DNA from 3 places in the Peribacillus sp. NPDC096379 genome. Region 3 is predicted to be linked to each of the others. Evidence: predicted binding sites of a transcription regulator. Region 3 holds the regulator's gene; each other region holds the start of a gene.
The links. Region 3 encodes Rex, which represses fermentation and respiration genes when NADH is low (regulators of the CRP and FNR family bind a similar motif). Its sites were predicted from a motif close to TTGTGAAATATTTCACAA; they were not measured.
Positions count from the first base shown of each region.

Region 1: qoxA (cytochrome aa3 quinol oxidase subunit II) is a predicted target of Rex. The motif match lies at 1,348-1,365, and genes of this name have one in related genera.
Region 2: ACIQZI_RS02055 (helical membrane plugin domain-containing protein) is a predicted target of Rex. The motif match lies at 2,183-2,200, and genes of this name have one in related genera.

Region 1 covers NZ_JBIWFD010000003.1:491,009-494,895, reverse strand. The annotation lists gene qoxB (cytochrome aa3 quinol oxidase subunit I) at 1-313, opposite strand, end outside; gene qoxA (cytochrome aa3 quinol oxidase subunit II) at 384-1,304, opposite strand; gene ACIQZI_RS16385 (cytochrome ubiquinol oxidase subunit I) at 1,988-3,319, shown strand; gene ACIQZI_RS16380 (cytochrome d ubiquinol oxidase subunit II) at 3,335-3,887, shown strand, end outside.
Region 2 covers NZ_JBIWFD010000001.1:400,691-404,577, forward strand. The annotation lists gene ACIQZI_RS02045 (ketoacyl-ACP synthase III) at 1-689, shown strand, start outside; partial or broken gene ACIQZI_RS02050 (cation:dicarboxylate symporter family transporter) at 836-1,585, shown strand; gene ACIQZI_RS02055 (helical membrane plugin domain-containing protein) at 2,303-2,743, shown strand; gene ACIQZI_RS02060 (NAD(P)/FAD-dependent oxidoreductase) at 2,789-3,887, shown strand, end outside.
Region 3 covers NZ_JBIWFD010000009.1:79,713-83,599, reverse strand. The annotation lists gene ACIQZI_RS22930 (ABC-F family ATP-binding cassette domain-containing protein) at 1-792, opposite strand, end outside; gene ACIQZI_RS22925 (redox-sensing transcriptional repressor Rex) at 1,137-1,802, shown strand; gene ACIQZI_RS22920 (YdiK family protein) at 1,853-2,065, opposite strand; gene ACIQZI_RS22915 (CPBP family intramembrane glutamic endopeptidase) at 2,062-2,784, opposite strand; gene groES (co-chaperone GroES) at 3,150-3,434, shown strand; gene groL (chaperonin GroEL) at 3,494-3,887, shown strand, end outside.

The sequences.
Region 1 (3,887 bases), on a different contig from region 3:
CGACCCCATGAGTTGAGAATACTTCGTTATAATGCTGAGATTCTAGTAATTTATTATCAGGAATGGCAAGTTGAGCACGTAACATAATAGCATCTACGCCACCCCGGAATAGCATAAGTAAAGCAGAAATTAGATACATAATACCGATCCGTTTATGGTCTACTGTTGTTAACCATTCACGCCATAGATAATCCCATTTTTTAAAATAGGTTATGCCTACGAGTACCGCAATAACAGTAAGACCGATGGCAACCATTGATGCGTATATCAAAAAGCTGGGATGCGGTACGGCAAAGCGATCAAAGAAATCCATACTTTTTTGACTCCTTCCAAGATTATATTGCTTGTCATATAAAACGAGTGATTAGTATATTTGTAACTTATTAATGATGACTATGATCTGTTTCTTTCTCAGAATCACTTGATTCATGATGGTGTTCGCCTTCTTCTGAATCCTTATCAGAATCGGCTGAACCATGATTATGTTCTGGAGCTGGTGAGAATTCTAAATGCGTTCCAGTATATGTGGATCGTCCAAGATGTCCAGGTTGTAATAACTCATTAAATTTTTCTTCAGTAATAGGTTTAGCTGTATCGTGCACTTCTTTTACCCATTTATCAAAGTCAGTTTGGGACATTGCCTGAACATCAAACGTATTTTCAGCAAATCCTGCTCCACTGAAATTTGCATTTCGGCCCATTAATTCACCAGGTTCGTCTGCTGCTAAATGTAATGTTGTAACCATGTCAGCCATTGCGTATTTCTGTCCACCAAGTTGTGGAATCCAGAAGCTAGTAATTGGTCCGTATGAATAAAGTTTGAATTCAAGTGGGCGACCTGCTGGAATATTTACATAGTTAACGGTTTCGATACCTTCTTCAGGATAACTAAAATGCCATTTCCAGTTAGAGGATGAAGCGTAAATAACTACTGGTTCTTGACCTTCGTATCCCTTCGGTGTGGCCTCTACTTCATAGTTACTCTTAACAGACATAACAGAAAGGAAAATGACAATGATAATTGGAACACCAATACAAATTGCTTCAACAAGCATATTTCCTTCAATGTGTGGAGGTTCATAATCTGCACTCTGTTTAGAAGCGCGGTATTTAACTAACACGAATACTAAAATTGCAAAAACAGCAATAACAATACCAGACATGATCCAGATGGATAACATAATATCATCGGCTTGCACTTTGGCTTGCGGCCCTTTAGGGTCCAAGACCAATAGTGGTTCACAACCAGATAGCACAGCAGAAACCGTGAAAATCATGGCTAATAGAGCCCATTTTAACTTCATAGTAGTACCCCTTTCCCTTATATTTCTTAGTTATTTAGATAAAGTGTTAATCTTTTCACAAACTGACGTTTCTATCTTATTACCATCTATATAAAAATACAATCAAAAGATAAATATGTCACAAAAAGTTCATGAAGATGTTGAGAAATAGTGGCAGTTGAGGAGATAAATTGGATTAATTGAAAATGATGGAATACAATGGTGGGGTTCAGAGGTATTTCTGATTGAAATCATGTGATATCTAATGGATGGATCAAAGAAAAAATTACATTAATATAATATATATATATAAGCAGGAACCGTAAAGGTTTTCTGCTTTTTTTTGTTCTTTGATCCGCCCAAATATTGTTTACTAATGGAGGCCTCACTTTATAAGAGGTACTAGTAAGAGTAGTGATGCTAACAATATAAAAGAGGTTTTAAGAATAAAAAATGGGTAACTTTATGGGATATGAATAATTTTTATAGAAAAGTCAAAAAGTAACATGTACAGTCTTGGATAGCGGACAAGTGGCAATAAAAAAGGGTTGGTAGAATCACTAGAGTGTTTGCTTGACCATGTACAACTTGTTTTGAAGGCCCTATTGTCATTAGACGATTTCTGAAGAATATATGAATGAGTTAGAGTACGCTGTTTCTACCCAAGTCCTGTTTTTTAATATGAAGTAAAGGAGGATTCACGATTGGTCGAGTATGATCCCGTTTTATATAGCCGAATTTTAACCGGTGTTACATTAGGTTTTCATACCATTTTTGCCACTCTAGGGGTTGGGATTCCACTTCTTATTGCGTTAGCAGAATGGATCGGAATTAAACGAAATGACTTGCATTACCATGTGCTTGCAAGGCGCTGGACTAGAGGGTATATCATCTCTGTTGCTGTTGGTGTCGTTACCGGGACGGCGATTTCCTTACAACTCAGCTTATTGTGGCCGAATTTTATGGAAGCAGCTGGTCATACCATTGCCCTTCCTTTATTCCTGGAGACATTTGCCTTTTTCTTTGAAGCCATTTTCCTGGGGATCTATCTCTATACATGGGATCGGTTTAAGAGCAAATATGCTCATTTTCTCTTGTTACTCCCTGTTTTTTTAGGTGGTGGAGCTTCAGCTTTTTTCATATCGACTGTGAACGCCTTCATGAATTCACCGATCGGTTTTAATTATGAAAATGGCATTTTAACAAATGTGAATCCGATTATGGCGATGTTCAATCCAGCCACACCAACAAAGGTAACGCATGTTTTGGCATCCTCTTATTTAACCGCAGCCTTTATTTTGGCGATGATAGCGGCCTTTTCCATTTTAAGAGGGAGGGACCATGTATATCATAAAAAAGCATTGAAATTATCAATGACTGTCGCACTTGCCTTTGCTATAAGTACGGCCTTGATTGGGGATTTATCAGGGAAATACCTCGCTCAATACCAACCGGAAAAGCTCGCTGCAGCCGAGTGGCATTTTGAAACAGAGAAAGGAGCGACGCTAATCTTTGCCGGTTCTTTAGATGAAAACAATAAAGTTAATCAGGCCATCGAAATTCCATATGCACTAAGCATTCTGGCGCATGGAATTCCAGGGGCAGAAGTAATAGGGTTAGAGGAATTTCCAGTCGAGGATTGGCCTCCTTTGGTCGTCCATTATTACTTTGATTGGATGGTTACAATCGGCATGTTTCTTGCTCTTGTTGCCTTTATCTATTTTTGTATGCAGTACAGGAAAAAGTGGAATGAATTTAACAAGCCATTATTAAGCGCTATTATCGTGGGAGGGCCGCTTGCTATGCTTGCGATTGAAGCCGGTTGGTTTATGGCAGAACAAGGACGTCAACCATGGATCATTAGAGGGGTTATGCGCACTGCAGAAGCTGCGACAACATCAAATCATGTTGACACGATGCTCATACTATTTATTTTGTTGTATCTCGTATTGGCCATTTCTATCGTTATTGTACTCAAAAGGGTATTCAAAGCGAGCCCGCTTGAGAAGGAATTAAAAAAACAAGGGATCGAATAAGGAGGAAACGTTGATATGAGCTATGAACTACTCGGCATTACGGTGCTATGGACCTTTTTATACGGCTATGTCATTGTGGCGTCCATTGATTTCGGTGCTGGTTTTTTTAACTATTATACAACGATAACGGGAAAAGGACCCATTGTTCATAAAGTGATTAATCGTTATTTATCACCCGTTTGGGAAGTGACAAATGTATTCCTAGTATTCTTTTATGTAGGCTTACTTGGTTTTTTTCCGTCAGTTGCCTATTATTACGGGACAACCTTACTAATACCAGGTAGTATTGCGACGATTCTGCTTTGCATTCGTGGCTCCTACTATGCATTCCACCACTACGGTCCAAAGAAGGCAACGTGGACGCAATTTTTGTATGGTGCAACAGGTCTTTTTATTCCTGCCTCCTTATCCACAGTCTTAACCATTTCCGAAGGGGGATATATCAACGTTAGTAATGGCAATGTTTCTTTGGATTATGGGGAGTTATTTACAAGTTTCTATTCTTGGAGCGTAATTATTTTGGCAATTGTGAGTGTATTGTACATCTCTGCCTGCTTTTTAACGTATT
Region 2 (3,887 bases), on a different contig from region 3:
ATGATGCAATTCAAGCTGGTAAGAATACGATCGTTTTGGACTCGAATGCGAATTGTGCGGGCATGACAGTAGCGGTGGAACAAGCAAGTCGATATATGCAGGCTAATCCTCATGTAAAAACAGCTTTAATTGTCGGATCTGATTATAATACATTGATAAGTAATCCAGAAGATGAAATTACATATGCTAATTATGGAGATGCTGCCGCTTGCGTAATTTTGGAAAAAACAGATGAAGATTGTGGATTCCAAGATGCGATTTACTTTACTGATTCAGTAAACCGGGAAAAAATTATGTATCCACCTAAAGGATTATCGCATACCTTGCGTGGAACTGGTGATGATAAATACATTCAATGGCTCCCGTTTGATGGAAGTATGGCCATGCCTCCAACGTATGAAATGCTGCATATCCTGTTAGAGAGAAATCAGCTTACCACCCGTGACATTACCGCCTATTGCTTCTCACAATTTGCCTTGGTGAATATTTTGAAAATCAAGAAGCGGTTACAGATTGCTGACAGCCAAGTTACCTATATAGGCGATCGATTTGGATATACCGGCACAAGCAGCCCTTTTATCGCTTTGCATGAAGGGATTGAAACTGGACGGATTAAACGAGGCGACTATGTAGTGTTCTGGACAATTGGTTCAGGCTATCAATTAGTTGCTATGTTATTTAAATATTAATTTGTTGAAAAAGAGATCATCTAATTTCATTAGGTGGTTTATTTTTGTATGGGTATTAATCCATTCGATCCTTTACGACCCAGAATCGAGATTTACGATCCGAAATGCAAATTTAAAAATTATGAACTCTTCTACAAAAAATCACAGCTTACATTAAAGGTAATACACTGCAGCTTGCATTTGACGATTTTCAACAAATTGTTGAAAAATTAATTAAAACAGCGATTATTCCAATCTTACCTTGTCACATTTTCGGAATCTTTGCGAACATGACATATGGCGGACAAGTTCAATCGATTCTTTCCGTGTTTGCAAAAGTATTTGTAATGATTATTGTGCTGCATATCGTCATGCTTATTCTTCAATATACTGTTGGCGGTTTGCTTCATAAGAAAAATCCGTTTACATTGTTGAAAATCATGGCACCTGCTTATTTTACAGCTGTTGGAACGCAATCTTCTGCGGCAACTATCCCAGTTACGCTTGGACAAGTAAAGAAAACAGGTGTTCAAAGCAGAATTGCTGATTTTACTGTGCCATTATTAGCAACGGTTCATTTGTCAGGAAGCATGATTACACTTGTCAGCTGTTCTGTAGGTGTTATGCTTCTGAATGGTACAACGCCTACCATTGCCATGTATATTCCCTTTATTCTCATGCTGGGTGTTGCAGCTCCAGGTGTACCGGGTGGTGCTGTGATAGCAGCGTTGGGAGTGTTGGAAACGATGCTTGGGTTCGATCAAACGATGATCACGTTAATGATTGCTTTATACTTGGCACAAGACAGTTTAGGAACCGCTACAAATGTGACAGGTGATGGTGCTATTACGATGATTGTTGACAAATTCAGTCCGAAAAAAACTGGGAAAATGAAACAAACGAAAGCAGCTATTTAATGTAGAATTTGGATATCTTAGGGGCTGCCCTTTGTTTTTAGATAAATAACTGTACCACGGTTTAACAGGCTGTAATATCTTCACTTCCTACAGCTTTAGTTCTTCGAATTCATAAGTTTTACTACTCAGTGGCAAACTACACGAGTCGCATCGATTTATTAAAAAACTAAAAAACTTTAAGGTTTAGCGACAGTTAAATGAACCTAAATAACTGTATGTAATGAAAAAAAACTTTCACTGAAATAAGTTTCATTTTATTTTTAATGAAACATTTCAACAAATAGATTATAATATAAGTGCGTCCCTCAAATGGGAAGGTAAGCTAAAGACAAAATTTTTTAGCCAAAGTTTATTGTTTTAATTAGGTGATTTTAAAATTAAAACCTTTAACATTTTAATGGTTTTATTAAAGGTATTTTTTAAAGTTTACTGGAAATGGTAAGCTTAGAAGTATTATTTATTACCCGAATTTATCTATTCGTCATCCATTTTTTGGTGGTCGTAGTAAGGCTCGCCAAGTAATCTGATGTAATTTAGTCGTCTTATACGTATCGACGACTACGGGTGCGTTATGCTATTCTTAAACCATATTAGTATTTGTGTTATGTTTCACGAACTTCTCAGGTCCACATAGATTTGAGAGTCAACACAGGAAATGGGGTCCCTTTTGCCCCGAAAATTAAAAGCATAATTGCTTATCGTAAAGGAGAATTGGATATGTCAGAAACAATCGCTAAAACAAAGCCAGAACAAGAAACACAAAAATTGTCTGCTAGCCAAGAACAACTTGATATCCTTGATCAGCTTTTAAAACCAGAGGTTCAAGAATCCTTGAATGCCTTAGTAGAGCAACTTCCGAAATTAACGGAAATTGTCAATATTATGACGAAGTCTTATGACTATGCTCAATTAGTAGCTACTGACGAAATATTAAAAAATGATACGGTTGGAGCGATCAAAGAAATTGCAGGACCTGTAGCTGGTTCAGTGAAATCACTTGCACAAACTGCCATTGAAGCAAAAGACCGTGCAGACCAAAGCAAAGATGTAGTTGGTCTCTTTGGACTGTTGAAAATGCTAAAAGATCCACAAGCACAGAATCTTTTCCGTTTCGCAAATGCATTCCTTGAAATTAATGCAGAACGTAATAAAAAATAATTCATTATCCATATAAATCGTAAGGGCGGAGGATACACGATGTCAATTTCAAAACATATTGTTATCTTAGGTGCAGGTTACGGCGGACTACTTACTGCTTTAACTGTTCGTAAATATCTAAGTAAAGAACAAGCAGAGGTAACTGTTGTAAACCAGTTCCCAACACACCAAATTATCACTGAATTACACCGTCTAGCAGCACATAATGTTGCTGAAGAAGCGGTTGCAATGCCATTGGACAAACTTCTAAAAGGCAAAGATATCGATCTTAAAATTGCAAAAGTTGAATCATTTTCTGCAGACAATAAAGAAGTGAAATTATCAAATGGTGCTACTTTATCATATGATGCTCTAGTTGTCGCTTTAGGAAGTGTAACGGCATACTTCGGTATCCCAGGACTAGAAGAAAACAGCATGGTATTAAAATCAGCCAATGATGCGAACAAAATTTACGCACATGTTGAAGACCGCATTCGTGAGTATGCAAAATCTAAAAATGAAGCAGATGCAACCATTGTAATTGGTGGCGGTGGGCTAACTGGTGTTGAATTAGTTGGCGAACTTGCTGATATCATGCCTGAGCTTGCGAAAAGCCATGGTGTAGATCCGAAAGAAATTAAATTAAAGCTTGTAGAAGCAGGTCCGAAAATCTTGCCTGTACTACCAGAAAATTTAATTGAACGTGCAACTGCAAGTTTAGAAGCGCGTGGCGTTACATTCTTAACAGGTCTTCCTGTAACAAATGTTGCTGGTAATGAGATTGATTTGAAAGATGGTCAAAAAATCATTGCGAATACATTCGTTTGGACAGGCGGCGTACAAGGGAATCCACTAGTTGGTCAGTCTGGACTTGCAGTCGATCGTGGCCGTGCGACAGTTAATGAATATCTACAATCATCTTCTCACGCAGATGTATTTGTTGTCGGTGACAGTGCTGTTGCCTTCCCTGAGGAAGGTGGTCGTCCATACGCACCAACTGCACAAAACGCTTGGCAAATGGGTGAATTAGTAGGATATAACTTATTCGCATATTTACAAGATGCAACGTTTGAAAAATTTGCACCAATTAATTCTGGTACACTTGCAAGCCTTGGCCGCAAAGATGGTGTTGCAACAGTCGGTGGCAACGATATTCCACTTAAAG
Region 3 (3,887 bases):
CTTCATGTCACGCTCGAAGCTCTCTGCCTTTTTCACGAGATAATTGCTATAATTACCATGGTACTTCTTGATAGCATTGCGTGAGATTTCATATACTTGATTCACAACTTTATCTAAAAAGTATCGGTCATGGGATACAATTAATACAGCACCATGATAATTTTGGAGATATTGTTCAAGCCATGATAATGTTTCAATATCCAAATGGTTTGTCGGTTCATCCAAAATCAAAATATCAGGCTTGGTCAACAGCAATTTCCCAAGTGCCAGTCTTGTTTTTTGGCCACCGCTCAAGCTGTGAATCAATGTAGAACGATCAAAGTCTGCAAACTGAAGACCATGCAAAACGGAACGAATATCGGCTTCGTATTGATAGCCACCTTGCTCCTTGAATTGTACTTGCAAAGTATCATATTCAGAAAGAACCTTTTGATATAAGAGTTCATTTTCAAACGTTTCGGGTTGTGACATCGTTTGTTCAAGTCTTCGTAGTTCCTTTTCTTTGGAAATAAGCCCCTCATATACAGTTAGCATTTCATCCCAGATGGAAAGCTCCGATTCAAGCCCGGTATCTTGTGCCAAATACCCAATGGACACACCCTTTGGTTTGATCAATTCACCGCCATCATGGGAAAGATGTCCAGCTATGATTTTCAATAACGTGGACTTGCCAGCACCATTTCTACCGACTAAGGCAATTCTGTCTCTATTTTGAACTTCGAGCTTCATATTTGATAAAATAAGTTCAGCTCCGTAATACTTCGATAATTGATTGATTTGTAATAAAATCATGATTTCACCTCGATTGCGTTATCCATAGTGTAACGTATTATGGCATTTATCGGCAATAGAAGCACTCGTATAAAACCGCTCGGGTAAGGAAATTAAACAAAATTGTTACAAATAATGCATTATAGTGTATGATTTAAAAAGAGCACTCCACTTAGGTAATGTCCGACAAGATATGATAACTACCTGAATGAACAAGAAGGTACAACATTGAAATGGCAACGCTACCAGAAATATCTTTCACTGTTAGTACCAAAAGATATGAAGAGCGCATACTTAAAAGCGTGAAATATCGACCGTTTTGACTACTAAATGAAGAAATAGCAAATGGGAAAGCGGGGAAAGTAATGATCCAAGAACCAATGAAGATTCCGCAAGCAACTGCCAAACGGCTGCCCTTATATTATCGTTTTTTAAAAAATCTACATTCTGCTGGTAAACAAAGAGTATCTTCTGCAGAGTTAAGTGATGCGGTTAAAGTTGACTCCGCTACGATTCGCAGGGACTTTTCTTATTTTGGAGCCTTAGGTAAAAAAGGCTACGGATATAATGTGAATTACCTATTATCATTTTTTCAAAAAACTTTAGACCAAGATGACCTAACACAAGTTGCATTAATTGGAGTTGGTAATTTAGGAACAGCTTTTCTAAACTATAATTTTTTGAAAAATAATAATACAAAAATTGCGATGGCATTTGATGTAGATCCAGAGAAGGTAGGAAAACGGGTAGAAGATGTGTATGTCCATCATATGGATGAGCTCACAGAACGATTGAAAGAAGAAAATATTGCGGTTGCGATATTGACTGTACCAGTATCAGTTGCTCAGCCGATTACTGATCAATTGATTCAAGCAGATATTCGCGGTATATTGAATTTCACACCTGCGAGATTAAATGTACCGAGTACGGTTCGGATTCATCATATTGACCTTGCTGTGGAATTACAGTCTCTTATTTATTTTCTGAAGAATTATACAGATTCAGAAGAAGAAAATAGTATAGAAGAATAATCAACACGCTGTCCGATTCTTGCATCAGGCAGCGTGTTATTTTAATTTTATTACTTTTTCTTATTTTTATGTACCGCTTTGATCTTATAATGCAGAATAAGCATTCTTACGCCTGAACCCAGGTCAAGAGTGGCTAAACCAACAAGAAAATAAGAAAAGAAGCCCCAACCGTTAGATGATACTGATTGAATAGCAAATACGGTGAATAGAACCCCTAACGCGATATAGATAATGCCAATAGATAAAGGTGACCGACGTTTCATAAAACCCCTCCGATAAATGACTGCGCTTTTTCCAAAGAATCCAAGTATTTGTCATAATTCAACTGCACGATGACGACGAGTGTATTCATCGCTACATGTGCGAATATTGGGACGAGAATTCGCTTGGTCTTTATATATAGATAGGCAAAGGTAAAACCCATTGCGGAGTATAAGAGAATATGCTCGGGCTCAAAATGAGCAAAACCGAATATGACCGAACTAATGAGTGCTGATAGGAAGAAGTTTAATCGCTTATAAAGAGAACCGAAGATGATTTTTCGGAAAATGATTTCTTCCAGGATGGGTCCAACGATAGAGGACACAAGCATAACGATTGGAAATTGTGTGATTAGGCTTAAGATCTGCTCCGTGTTTTCTGAGTTCTGTTTAATGCCCATCTGTTGCTCAAGCAGTCCTGCTACTGTCTGCGCAAACATGGCAAGGAAGACCCCGCCAAATCCCCAAAGAATCGAAACGGGAATCGTAGTCTGATTTCGAATATCCTTTTGCCGCATCTCGTGCCGCATGAAAAACAGGACAAATATCAGAGCGATAATGAAGCTGAAAACAATCCAATAGGCACCAATGAACGTTTTGAGTTCGTTTGTTAGCTCCATACCAGCAGAAACAGCGATCATGGCAATGATATCGATAGCTAATCCACCTGACAGCTGCATAATGACATATGTAATGATGACAAACCAAAATTCTTTTTTCAAAAAGATATCTCCTTTAATCTAGGGTATACAATCATTTTATGAAAATAAAAAAGGATAAGACCACACATCCCAATTAGGAAGCGTATGCTGAATACTTTTACTTATCTTATAAAGAAAAGGGTATCAAAAAAAAGCAGATAACTCCAATTAAACGTACGAATCCATCATTTGTTTTTAAAAATAAGAAATGACTATGAAGTAGTATTCCCGTCTACCAAATAAAATGAATAGAAAAATTTACAATAGAATTACTTGCAAAAGAACCAGGTTTTATTTAATATAATAATTGTGTTAGCACTCGATGGTAGTGAGTGCTAATAATAAGAGGATCTATACATCAACACAATTTGAGGAGGGTGTTTCACTTGTTAAAACCATTAGGTGATCGCGTTATTATTGAACTAGTTCAATCTGAGGAAAAAACTGCAAGCGGTATCGTACTTCCTGATACTGCAAAAGAAAAGCCGCAAGAAGGTAAAATAGTGGCTGCCGGCAATGGCCGTATTCTTGAAAATGGTGAACGTGTAGCTTTAGAGGTTGCCCAAGGCGATCGTATTATCTTCTCAAAATATGCTGGTACTGAAGTGAAATATGATGGTACAGAATACTTAATTTTACGCGAAAGCGATATTTTAGCTGTTATCGGCTAAGCACATACAAAACATAACCGAACGAACCATTTTTATAAAAATTAGGGAGGGTTTTATACATGGCTAAAGATATTAAATTCAGTGAAGACGCTCGCCGTGCAATGCTACGCGGAGTAGATGCTCTTGCAAATGCAGTTAAAGTAACATTAGGACCAAAAGGACGTAACGTGGTTCTTGAGAAAAAATTTGGTTCACCACTTATCACAAATGACGGTGTAACAATCGCGAAAGAAATCGAACTTGAAGATGCATTTGAAAACATGGGTGCAAAATTAGTTGCTGAAGTAGCGAGCAAAACAAATGATGTTGCTGGTGATGGTACAACTACAGCTACAGTTCTTGCTCAAGCGATGATCCGCGAAGGACTTAAAAACGTTACAGCTGGTGCTAACCCAATGGGTATCCGTAAAGGAATGGAGAAAGCAGTAAACGTAGCAATCGAAGAGTTGAAAG